Regions from separate parts of the Bifidobacterium fermentum genome, predicted to be linked through region 4. Evidence: riboswitches for the same ligand, from Rfam matches in the RefSeq annotation. Region 4 holds a riboswitch; each other region holds the start of a gene.
The links. A riboswitch is a leader RNA that binds a small molecule or an ion and turns the genes downstream of it on or off. The one in region 4 is predicted to bind thiamine pyrophosphate.

Region 1 (3,120 bases), 670 kb from region 4:
TGCACTGACTGATATCCGTCGACGATCTGTTCGAGGTACGAGGCGCCGAAAAGATGCAGCATCGCGAGGTCCTCTTCGCGATGACCTCCGTGAGCCGCAGGATCGATCAGAACCGCTTGCGTTTCTCCGCCATCTGCCGTCCACATCAGATTCCCACTCCATAGGTCACCGTGCACGCGGGATGGACCGTCATCCTTGGCCGCTCCCAGAAGATCGGGAAGAGCCTCGACGATCTCTTCGGTCAGGCGCAGGTCGCTCTCGTTGAGAGCCCTGCGGTCGATGCCCATGCGAACCATCGGGAGCAGACGGCCTTCGGCATAGTACTCTGCAGGAGTGTCCCAGGAGCCAGTGTCCATCGGAACCGGATCCTGCAATGGTCCGAAGTAGCAGGTTCCTGAGTAGTCGCGGGGAGCCGAGCCGAAATGGTCGGCACCTGCGTCGTGCATGTGTGCCAGCGCAGCGCCAAAGTCGTACGCGGCCTTGGGAGTCGGCGAGGTTGAGTCGACACGCTCGATGTCGAGATAGTCCCTGCCCCAGTCATACACGTCGACCACACGGGGCCCGCCTTGGGATTGTGCCTCTCCCAGCCATTTCAGGCCCTTTCCCTCGCATTCAAAGAAGCCGGCCGGAGCATGCGCGCGGCTTTTGCGATATGTCGCCATATTGGAACCTCCTTGGTAGTATTCTTACGTTCATTGTGGGCATTCTGCGCGACAATGAGCCCATGAGGACGCATTGCCTGCGGTATATGTATCCTTTTGATTTGGAATGTCCATATTCGTCAATCAGCAATACGAGGCTTTATGAATTTCTTCGAAGCGATTTTTTTCGGCATCATTCAGGGATTGACTGAATTCCTGCCTGTTTCTTCAAGTGCGCACATCCGCATCATTGGAGCTCTTCTCGGAGACGATCCAGGAGCCGCCTTCACCGCAATCATTCAGATAGGCACGGAATCCGCGGTTCTGCTGTATTTCCGTCATGACATTGCAAGGATTCTCTCCCATTGGTACCGCTGCCTTATCGGCACCAATGGCAAGGACATGCACAGCCGTCTTGGGTCTGGCGACAAGGATGCCTCCATGGGCTGGTACATCATCGTGGGCACCCTGCCGATAGTGATCGCAGGGGTGCTGTTCCAAAAGCGCATCGAGACGAGTCTTCGCAATCTGTGGATCACGGTTTCCGTGCTCATCATATTCGGCCTGCTGCTGTGGTACTTCGATGCGAAAAGCAGGCAGATCAAGACTCTTGATGACATGAACATGAAGGAAGCCGCGATCTTCGGACTTGGACAGATGCTTGCCCTTATCCCAGGCGTTTCGCGGTCAGGCGGTACGATCACCTTCGGCCGCGCCATGGGGTATACGCGCGAGGCGGCTGCCAGAGTCAGCTTCCTCATGGCTATTCCTGCCGTGTTCGGCGCCGCGGTCCTGGAAACCGTCAAGGCCTTGGGCGACGCATCCTCCGAACCTGGATTCCCTGGCTGGGGTGCCACGATTTGCGCGACTCTCGTGAGTTTCATCGTCGGGTACATGGTCATCATCGCATTCCTCAAGATCATTTCGACATTCTCGTACAAGGGCTTCGCCATCTATCGAATCGTCGTCGCCGTACTGGTTGCGATCCTGATGGTTTCCGGCGTGATTCTTCCCATGGCAGGGCCGCAGAGCTGACCAGCGGAAGGCTTGATTCCACCTTGCGTCGGTGAAGCGACGATTCCTAGGCCTCGCAGTCTTGTCTGTGTCGCGGGTTAGCTTCGAAGCGTCGCAAGTTGCAGGGGAACTCATTTCGAGTTGAGATAGGCATGTGCCTGACCCTTAGAACCTGTTGGTTAATACCAGCGTAGGGAGGAACGATGGTGGAGAACGCCACGGAACGAATCAATAATCCAGAGGCAGCCGGGCAAGGCCCGGTGATGGCCTCGTATGAGGGAACGCATTTGGTTCCCGTGCTGACGATCGCAGGATCTGACTGCTCTGGCGGTGCCGGAGTGCAGGCAGATGTGAAGGCCATGAGTGCCAATGGCGTCTATGCGGAATCCGTAATCACATCGGTCGTCGCGGAGAATACGGCGAGGGTCATCAGCGTCCAGAACATCGATGTGAAGATCATCAGGGATCAGATCGATGCCGTGTTCGAGGACATCGTGCCAAGGGCCGTCAAGATCGGCATGCTCGACAGCCCGCAAATCATGCATGCGGTCGCTGACAAGCTCGACCAATACAGGCCGGAGCATGTGGTGATCGATCCGGTCATGTATGCCAAGAACGGCGCCGCCCTCATGGATCCGGACTGCATCGATACGCTGATCGATACGGTCATTCCCCATGCCGATGTGCTGACGCCCAACATACCTGAGGCCGAAAGAATCTGCGGCATCGGCATCGATGACCTGGATTCCCAGCGAGAGGCCGCTCGGCTCATACAGAAGATGGGGTGCAGAAGCGTGCTGGTCAAGGGCGGCCACGCCCAAGGCGACGCCAAGGACATTCTGTTCGACGGCGAAGGATTCCACGAATTCACGACTGCGCGCATACCCACCAAGAACACCCATGGGACCGGATGCACCTATTCCTCGGCGATCGCTGCGCAACTCGCGCTCGGATATGGGCGGAACCAGGCGATTGCCCGGGCGAAGCGCTATGTGACCGTAGCGATAGAGCACGCGCTCATGCTGGGCAGGGGAAACGGGCCCACCAACCATTTCTGGGATGTATACGAGCATGGTCTTAAGGATTCCGTGGTCGGCGGCAGTCCCAGCCGGGACGTGGACGGCGAGTAGACGAACCAGTCATCAGTGAGCGCCTCGTCCAATTTCAATCACTTCTCAATTACTGCCCGCGAAGATGGCAGTAATGCAGCAGGCTATGTCAAGGAGAGACCATGCAGGGCAGATCCAGAATGACCGAGGAGACATCCTCGAGCATCGCAGCGAGTTCTTTCACGGCCGATTCCACCCCGGAGCGGTCAGACGCGTCGAAGTCCGTTTCTGGACCGACCTTGCCCAACGAGGGGAAGGCGGCGATCTTCGACCTTGACGGCACCTTGCTCGATTCCATGGGAGTGTGGGATGCCATGGACGCGCGGTTCTTCAGGGAGCGTGGCATTCGGTGCCCC
Region 2 (3,120 bases), 130 kb from region 4:
CTCCAAAGAATCATCATGCTCAGAACCCTCTCGTTCCAATCCCAGCACGATGACTCTGTCGATCATGTCTATCCAAGGTTCGGCACGATGCTCGACAAGCACCATCGTCGAATGCTGCGCATGGACGACCTTGCGAACCGCGGCGACTATCTGCTCGACCCCGTCAGGGTCGAGATTCGCAGTCGGCTCGTCGAGCAGCAGAACCTCCGGCCGCATCGCGATCGCACCGGCCAAGGCAAGTCGCTGCATCTGCCCGCCGCTCAGATGCATCGTCGAGCGGTGCAGCTGCACGTCATCGAGGCCGACTTCATGGAGGCACTGCCTGACGCGCTGCCATATCTGCGCCCTGGGAACGTTCATGTTCTCTGGACCGAACGCAACATTGTCACCGAGTCTCTGGAATATCGCCTGAGCATCAGGGTCCTGCAGCACAAGCCCCACCCGGCCCAGTGCATCCGAGACTGGCTGACCTCCGACAAGGATCGCCCCTTCGGTCGTGCCCCCGTCACTGTCGACGAGCTGAGTCGCGTCCTGTCCGGCCTGCCGGTGCCCGGCCTGCCCCTTGAGCCTGCTGCTGCCTTGGCGCAGCTCTGTCGCACGATCGCCTGACTCAGACATGGGTGCCGCAGAGTCACGAACGGCATCCCCTTCCGAATTCGAATCGACATCCGAATTCATGGGCTTCACCGGAGAGGTCTCGACGGCATCGACCCCGAGGAGTCCCGCAGCGCCTTCGAGAATCGTTGACTTACCAATTCCAGAAGCACCCAGCAGCAGCACACGTTCCCCTGCGTGAATCTCAAGGTTCAAGTTGCGCACGGAAAAGTTCCTGCGCGAGGCATGACGATATCCCCAGTTGCGAAAGCTCAGAGGGGCTGCGACTCCTGCCCGGACATCGCCTGCCGCGGCATACGAGTGCCCGCTGGCTGGCTGTCCCGCGTCGGAACGCGGTGAAGCGGCGCGGTCTGCCGTCTGATTCCGGTCAGTGCCGCCGTCCGTTTGATGAGACCTTGCTTGCATGTGAATCGCCACTGCTTCTCTCGTCGTGAATGTTATGGAATGTGTCGGTGCAGCCGTTCAGGCAGTCATGCCACGAACGTCACGGCCCGATGCAAAGCGGTCCAGCGCACCGGTCCGTGCGATGGCGATGTAGAGATTCCACATCAGAACTCCTGCTACGACGACCCCTGAGATGATGGTGGTGAGCAGGTTGATGAAGCCGTAGGATCCACCCCAGTCGATGGCCTGGAGATTCGTGAAGAAGGTGTATCCCCAGCATCCGATGCCTGCAAGAAGCCCAGACAGTGCGCTCACTGCGAGGTTCCAACTGCGATACATGAAGATGAGGAATGCGATTTCAGCCATGGCACCCTGCACCAGACCGATGTAGAGGGTCGATATGCCCCAAGCGTTGCCGAGGATCGCCTCGAGGACGGCGGCGACCACTTCGGCATAGACCGCGGCGCCAGGCTTGCGAACGATGATTGCGGCCAAAGGACCTGCAAAGAGCCACAGACCATTCAGAAGACCTGAAAGCCCTGGGATGACGCTCTCCATTGGTGTGCCAATGACGTTCCACAGCAGTGCAGCAGCCCAGAAAATCAGTGAACTGACCACGCCGATGACGGATGCGACCGCTATGTCAACCACGCGCCAGCGCAGGGATGGGTGTGAGGTCTTCTGTATTGCCGATGTCATGATATGTGCCTTAATCTCTCTCGTATGCATCTCTGATGTGCATATCCCGAAAGGCACGGGAAAGATGGACTTCCGTGCGCCGGCATTACCCGGTATACGTTCGTTCGGTCGAGGCTTCGCCTCATCTCAGCCATCCACTGTTCTGGACAGCCCCCGTGTCTGAAAACGATAATAACCTATCCCCTGACCAAGCTCGTATCCCTTCATGGCCGCAAGGCTGAACGGCCGAAAGGCCACATGAACTCATGAATGCATGAGCGCATGTCTGGACGGTAGCGCGGCAGTGCGGCTGCATGGATGCATAACCCATTATCATCTCAATGACCGATTACCATCTCATCATTTCTCAGCACATGACCAGTTGTGGGCACATGCCGTCCCTTCGCAGTCGGGTTTGCGAGTTTTTGGCACTTGCCGAAGTATCAAAGCCCCAGAAGCCGCATACCTGCGACCGGATCAGGCCGAAAATCGGGGTTTGTACTTTGGCAAGTGCCAAAAACTTGCAAGCGCCGCGTGAGAACTCGTCCAGAGCGGTCTGGAGCAGACTTGAAACGGTTTAGAGCGGTCTGGAACGGTCTAGAGCAGGGTGATTCGGGCGTGGCCGTCGCCCGCGTTGCCGGTCATCTGGGAGCCGTCGCTCTTGCTCCAGTCGGGCATGGACTCGTTTCCGGCCTTCATCGCATAGCTGGTGAACCGGTATTCCCGTCCATCGATGACCTGCGTGGCACGGTCGGCGGGAGAGTCGGTCGCAGGGCGGTGCGTCCTGGGATTGCCGGCGTTCGCGGCCGAAGTGTCCGACAGCGCGACCGCACCCGGATAGCCCGAGATGAACGAGGAACCACCGGCACCCCCCACAAGACGTGAATCACCTACCTGTCCACCGCAGCCACCTCCGTACCATCCTGCACCGCCACCATAATATCCGCCCGTCCCGCCGACACCAAAACCCCCAGTCCATGCGACTGTGGCATTTGATCCCACCCCGCCCGATGTCTGGCTTCCACCCTGGCTTCGATTCGCAGCAGAGATGTTCTGCTGGCTCGGTATGTTGGTGGTCGTCGATCCCATCAAGCCAGTGAGTCCACCGCCATCGCCAGCATTGATGTGAGAACTCCCGTATGTCGAAATGCCACCGCCACTCCCAGCAACCATGATTCTCGAATTCAATCCCAAAGCATCGTCCCAGTTGCCTCCTAGCATTCTGAAATCCGTGGCACCGCCACCACCACTGTTGCCTCCATTGAACCCATTAGCAGGGCCGCCGACGTATACGAAAACTTCCATGCCCTTGCGAAGGAACACGTTCCCAACCGTGTAGGCACCGACGGAAATTCTTGCTCCGCTGGAATATCCCTTCGCTCCCCATGCTTCGAGTTGGTAGACGCCGTCGACGGGCGCGGTGAACGCCTGCACGCTGCCGGT
Region 3 (3,120 bases), 330 kb from region 4:
TTGATAGCCCCACGGATTAGAGTGGGTGGCATGAGTCAAGATCTGTTCAGCGCCGCCGACATTCCCGATGATGCGATGACCCGCCCACTTGCCGTGAGAATGAGACCGACCTCACTGACCGAGGTGCTTGGCCAATCCGCGGCACTGAAGGCCGGTTCACCATTGCAGCGTCTGGCAATGCCAGCGTCGCAGGGCTCGGTGACTTCGCCCAGCTCGGTAATATTGTTCGGTCCTCCAGGGGTTGGGAAGACGACGCTTGCCTACATCGTCGCCCATCAGTCCGAACGTGAATTCGAAGAGCTCTCCGCGGTCACCTCGGGAGTGAAGGACGTGCGCGAGGTGCTTGCGCGGGCGCGTGAGCGACTGGTCACCGAGGGGAGGGAAACGGTCCTCTTCATCGACGAGGTGCATCGTTTCTCCAAATCCCAGCAGGACGCATTGCTGCCCAGCGTCGAAAACCGGGATGTCACCTTCATCGCCGCAACCACGGAGAATCCCAGTTTCTCCGTCATCTCGCCGCTGCTGTCACGTTCGGTCGTCGTCAAGCTCGATGCCTTGGACGATGAGGATCTCTCATCCCTGGTCCATAGGGCTGTGAAAGACAGTCGGGGACTGAACGACCAGGTCAGGATCGAGGAGGAATCGGTAGATCAGATAGTGCGGCTGTCAGGAGGGGACGCGCGCAAGGCCCTTACGATTCTGGAAGCTGCGGCGGGTGCGCTGACAGGCGACAGGAAGCGCAAGAAGGGTTCCAGAAAGCCGATCATCAAGCCTGATGTCGTCTCGTCCGTCATGGACGTGGCGACCGTCCGCTATGACAGGCAGGGCGATGACCACTATGATGTCATCAGCGCGTTCATCAAGTCGATGCGCGGTTCGGACGTCGACGCCGCGCTGCACTATCTTGCGAGAATGATTCGAGCAGGGGAGGACCCGCGCTTCATCGCAAGACGCATCATGATTGCCTCGGCGGAGGAAGTCGGCATGGCAGCTCCGCAGATTCTGCAGACAACCGTTGCCGCGGCTCAGGCGGTCGCGATGATTGGCATGCCAGAGGCCCGCATCATTCTCGCCGAGGCTGTGGTGGCGGTTGCGACGGCACCAAAGTCAAACGCAAGCTACAAGGCCATGGATGACGCACTTGCAGATGTGGATGCAGGCCGCATTGGCGAGGTGCCGCTGCACCTGCGAAACGCTCCGACAAAGTTGATGAAGGCATGGGGCAACCATAAGGGCTACCAATATGCCCACGATGCTCCTGGCGCGGTCGCGGCGCAGGAATATATGCCCAAGGAGCTCGAAGGCCGTGAATACTATCATCCCAACGATCGTGGCTACGAACATGAGATCGGGCCAAGACTCAAGCGCATCCGTGAGATTCTGCACGGCGACGATCCCACTGGTCCAGACCGGAACCTATCGTGATTGCTGCAAGACACGGGAGCTGGAAAGCTGAGAGGGAGACATAGTCTCCGACCGTTGAACGTGAAGCGGCTAATACCGTCGAACGAAGTCAATTCCTATCTTGGTAATCCTTCTCGTGATACCTATGTCTGAACCCGCTGCGCTTCGCAAGGAACCATGCCCGTTCGGACGAGATTATCGGAGGAGTGCATGTCTGCATCAACGCAACAGAAAACCGACAGTTCCATCTCGACCGTGACATCGGTCGAAGACGCGGCTGTTCCACGAGCGTCCGTGACACCAGACCTGAATCGGCATGGAAATGCCAGGCGCATCCTGCATACCCGATGGCGTCCCATCGACATCACCGTCGCATCGGTCATTGCCGTCGCATCAGGTCTCGTCTTCTGGATGTTCGACCTGGTGGTAACCGCGCCAGCCGCCTTCCTTGAGGGTCTGATTCCTGGATTTTCGGGAATAATAAGCGGATTCTGGTATATTGCCGGCCCGCTTGCCATGCTCATCGTTCGCAAGCCGGGCGCCGCCATCTATGCAGAGACGATCGGCGGGTTGCTTGAACTCGCATTCGGCAACCAATGGGGATTCTCAGGCTCGCTTGTCGCCGGACTCGTTCAGGGGATCTTCAGTGAGCTTGTCTTTGCAATCCTGCTCTATCGCATATGGAATGCGTGGTCGACGGCATTGTGCGGTCTGGTGACGGGTCTGGGCGGGTCGTTGTATTCCTTGTTCGTCCTGCAGTCAGGCCTACATCCGACAGGCGGCTATGTGATCACCAATGTCATGTCCAACTGCATCTCGGGAGCCATCATTTCCGGCATCCTGATGTGGTATCTCTTCCTGGCGATAGCGAAGACGGGGGCGCTGTCGCATTTCGCCTCAGGACGCATGATATTCGACTCAGAGACCAGGTGAGCGTCAGGAAGCTCGACACTCACCGGACAGCATCTTGGATGGAAAGGGAAGGCGTCACTCCTCGAATGGGTATGTCATTCCCCAGATGTCCCTGATGCTGTCTTCCAACGAAACCATGCGCAATGTATCCTCATGCGTCATTTCAGGGCACTGGCTCTCTCCGTCGAGAATCGCATTCGCAGCCGATGCGACTTCATACTCATAGCCGGTAAGCTGGCGCGGCATATCGATATGCCGTACATGACGATGCCCATCCTCATAGATGTCAATGCCATCGATGTCATTGATGTTGCTGCATATCATGTATCCCTTGCTGCCCCATATGATGCCCTGTGCATCGCTCATGCCAAGCATCGAGCAGCTTGCGACTCCCATGTGTCCGTTCGCATAATGCAGCGTCGTCGAGCTCTGCGCATCGACTCCGGTCTCGAAGAACGAGGCGCTGCTCTCAAGCGACGAAATCTGCTGCGGTCCCAGGACCATGTCGATGAAGTTCAGTGGGTAGATGCCGACGTCAAGCAATGCTCCGCCAGCCAGATCCGGATCCACCAATCGCTTCACTCCGGTCAACGGGTAGCCCAGATTGGCCGTCACGGCCGTCACGTCACCGATGGCGTTGGATAGCAGCAGATCATCGATGATGGTGCGCGAAGGCATGTATCGTGTCCATATCGCCTCGGTGCAGAGCATGCCTGTGGATTCCGAAACTCCAAGAGCCGCGTCGGCCTGCTCGCGGTTCGCGGTGAAGGACTTTTCGACAAGGACATTCTTGCCGTGCTTCAT
Region 4 (3,120 bases):
ATCAGCACAGCAATCCACCATTTCATCCGGTGACTTCGAGATGCGGTCTCACGGCGCTGTCCTGCGTCGAATTCATGGAAGGTTCCGACTGCGCGGAATTGAATTGACCATCATGGAAGAACAAGCACGCCAGCAAGGGCACCACCGGATATAGATATCGCATCTGGAAGCCAGCAAGCTCCAGTCCCTGCTGCGTGTCTGACAGGTCGTTCCACGTGACCTGGAGTGAGAGCCATACAAGCGCGAGCGATCCCCGAATGCTGCAAGACCAGACAGCGCGTAGAGCGCGTAGAGTCTGTTCCTGCCATAGAGCCTGCCCGTTCTCTCCGAATTGAGCCTGCCCGAGAAAAGGATGACCGCGCACAACAGCAGCAAGGAGGCCACCGTGGTTGGATCCTTGCTGACGAGGTCGAAGGTCTGCACGAGTGTGTCGGCCACCAATCGAAAGATCGTTCCAGCAAGATGATGCATGACATATTGCTTGTTGGCCGCATAGAGATCGGGAAGAATGACGAGCATATGCGTTTTCTCCCACCACAGATTCACCAAGGTGGCTGGAATAAAGGCACACAGCACATATATGATCTTTCTACGCATCGATAATGCCTTGGTAGCCAAGACGAGCAGGATGACAGGCGCATAGACCGACTTCATCAGACACTGCAGGAAGGCGGCGACTATCAGCAGCACCCACCAGACGGTCGTCAATGGCTTCCTCCTAGCGAAAAGCCACAGTGACAACGCGATGAAGCATGCCGTGTAACCTATCACCGGGCCATCGGCCATCAGACTGCTCGCGCAGAACACCGGGTACGGCAGGCATCCGAACACCGCGAAGAACCATTTCCCGCTGGGAATCATGACTATCGCTATTCCGATGGCAAGCATGAACGCAAGCAGATTGGTCAATCTTGCGAGTTTCAGCACCGCCGATGGTCGAAGACCGAAGTGCAGACCGAATTTCATGCCAATAGCCTGAGGCAGGTATGAGACGAACAGGTACTGATTGCTTCGCGTCGCTACGTGGACGATTGAATGATCGTCGCTGTTCAGAGCCTCAACCTGCGCGTCATACTGCGGATCCCGCTTCAATGCAGTGATATCGATTCCTTCGACGGTTTGATTCGAGACGGTCGGCTGATCTATGTATCGCGAATCGCCCACAAGGTTTTGCGCACGCTTGGCACCATCAGGAGAATCCACCATCGTCGTCGAGTTGAATGACTGCAAGGTTGCGAGCGCGTAGGTGCTTCCGAGATGCAGATGCGGGTCCGGCATCGTCAGTGGCCCCACCGTTGCAATGAACGCACAGCCTTCAATGCAGCACACGATCAGAAATGAGACGAGCGGAATCAGCACTTTGGATTTGCCCCGCAGCCAATCCCTCAATCTCACAATCAAGTCAGGCATCGATGATTTGCCAAGTCCGAATCGTGCTCTGTTCGATGTCACAAGTAAGTCCATTCCTACTGAGAAGAATCGTGGATACGCGCATGTTCCACGGCGTCTGTTTCACATCCAATATATTCAGGGCACCATATGAATCGCACATACCTGCGTTCTTCGTGGCAGACACGGCATATTTCCTCCACTGTCGATGCCCTGGATGCCCTGGATGCCGTGTCCGCGCCTTCAGACGCAACATCCCTCAGCTCAGCCATATCCCTGCATGGGCGTCGCACGAATGCGCACCATGTCGACTTATACACAGGAACGTTCCTGGCTCTCTGTCTCAATCATGTCTGGCGTCATCGATCCAGTGCAGAAACCAAGTCCAGCTCCCAGTCGGTCGAAAGACTCGTGACGCATGCGCTGTCAGGCACTGTGCCTATGCTCGAGATGTCCATGCACGGGAGCTTACGAGCTGAGAGGGAGAGCGATCTCCGACCGTTGAACGTGACACGGCTAATACCGTCGAACGAACGCATTGCAAGGCTTTACATATCCTCGCGTGGTCGCATGCCGTGAAACGAATCACCATCACGGCCCGAAACGCACTGGAATGGGGATACCTTTGGACTCTGACGGAAATCCGCAGCTAGAAATCGTCGCACAACGCTGGCCGGACATCGAAATGATGGAATCGCAACGAATTCTCGATGCCTTGGATCAGCCGCTTCGTGCCAGGTCAATCGTCTCCCATAGCGGGCGCCCCACATCTGCCGCATCGCTGATCCGGACAGATCGGGGTCTGGTGTTCATCAAGCGCTATTCGCGCACGGTCCGTGATGTGGAGACCATTGCGCCATACCACCGTTACGCCGAGTTTCTGTCTCATTCTGGAATTTCCACCCCGCGGTTCCTGCGCTTCAACCCCGAGGCCTCTGTGTCTCCTACTGCGATGGAAGAGCTGGGGAACACCGACATGCTGAACGTCGATCCACAGCTCAGCGTTGCTCAACAGCACAGCGTCAATCCACAGACAGCTACCGTCGCGATCACTGCCGACGCTGCATATGAAGCATATATGGCATCGACCGGCGAGGACCGATATGGAAAGGCTCTGAGCTGGGATCCTCCGAAAACGCTTGAAGAGGCCAGGAATCTCGGCGAATCCGTGGCGAAGATCGATGCCGCGTCCAGAGATTTCGATGAACCGCGCATGCGGCCGAACGGCATGTCGAACACCTTCGGGCTCTTTGCCTCGGACGACATCCATGCATCGTGGAAATCCTGGGTCGCCAGGCGTCCAGCAGTTCAGAGGTACATTCGTCTCACAAATCGAGACATTTCTCATGATTTGGACATCGTGCAGCCATACGCAGGTAAGGTCGCGGCACATTACGGGCAGCTCCATCGTCAATGGACGCATGGCGATCCGCACACCTCGAACTTTCTGTGGACTGGCAACGCGCCGTCAACGGTCATCGACTTCGGTCTGGCGGACCGGAATACGGCAGTCTTCGACCTGGCGATGGCCATCGAACGCCATGCGATTCAATGGGTTGCCGTGATGGATGGTCACGAGGATGCATGCCGGCCAGATATCGCCGAATCCATCATTCGCGGATATTGCAGCCACAGACCTCTGCAGGATGCGGAAAAGCTGATTCTGCCAGAGCTCCTTGCCATATGTCAGGCCGAATCAGGCTTGAACTGGCTCCAATACTATATGGATGG

Region 1: it holds a riboswitch for thiamine pyrophosphate, as region 4 does, so the genes downstream of both, thiD (bifunctional hydroxymethylpyrimidine kinase/phosphomethylpyrimidine kinase) here and QN062_RS03275 (phosphotransferase enzyme family protein) in region 4, are expected to answer to the same signal.
Region 2: it holds a riboswitch for thiamine pyrophosphate, as region 4 does, so the genes downstream of both, QN062_RS02780 (ECF transporter S component) here and QN062_RS03275 (phosphotransferase enzyme family protein) in region 4, are expected to answer to the same signal.
Region 3: it holds a riboswitch for thiamine pyrophosphate, as region 4 does, so the genes downstream of both, QN062_RS01925 (ECF transporter S component) here and QN062_RS03275 (phosphotransferase enzyme family protein) in region 4, are expected to answer to the same signal.

The regions. Positions count from the first base shown of each region.
Region 1 covers NZ_CP129683.1:141,620-144,739, forward strand. Annotated here, with positions in the region: gene QN062_RS00535 (fructosamine kinase family protein) at 1-662, opposite strand, end outside; gene uppP (undecaprenyl-diphosphatase UppP) at 804-1,676, shown strand; TPP riboswitch at 1,769-1,869, shown strand; gene thiD (bifunctional hydroxymethylpyrimidine kinase/phosphomethylpyrimidine kinase) at 1,859-2,785, shown strand; gene QN062_RS00550 (HAD family hydrolase) at 3,061-3,120, shown strand, end outside.
Region 2 covers NZ_CP129683.1:687,624-690,743, forward strand. Annotated here, with positions in the region: gene QN062_RS02775 (ATP-binding cassette domain-containing protein) at 1-1,020, opposite strand, end outside; gene QN062_RS02780 (ECF transporter S component) at 1,078-1,698, opposite strand; TPP riboswitch at 1,752-1,865, opposite strand; gene QN062_RS02785 (glycine rich domain-containing protein) at 2,275-3,120, opposite strand, start outside.
Region 3 covers NZ_CP129683.1:481,802-484,921, reverse strand. Annotated here, with positions in the region: gene QN062_RS01930 (replication-associated recombination protein A) at 31-1,425, shown strand; TPP riboswitch at 1,428-1,529, shown strand; gene QN062_RS01925 (ECF transporter S component) at 1,615-2,337, shown strand; gene QN062_RS01920 (Gfo/Idh/MocA family protein) at 2,392-3,120, opposite strand, start outside.
Region 4 covers NZ_CP129683.1:814,399-817,518, forward strand. Annotated here, with positions in the region: gene QN062_RS03265 (hypothetical protein) at 1-33, shown strand, start outside; gene QN062_RS03270 (DUF2142 domain-containing protein) at 73-1,452, opposite strand; TPP riboswitch at 1,840-1,941, shown strand; gene QN062_RS03275 (phosphotransferase enzyme family protein) at 2,003-3,120, shown strand, end outside.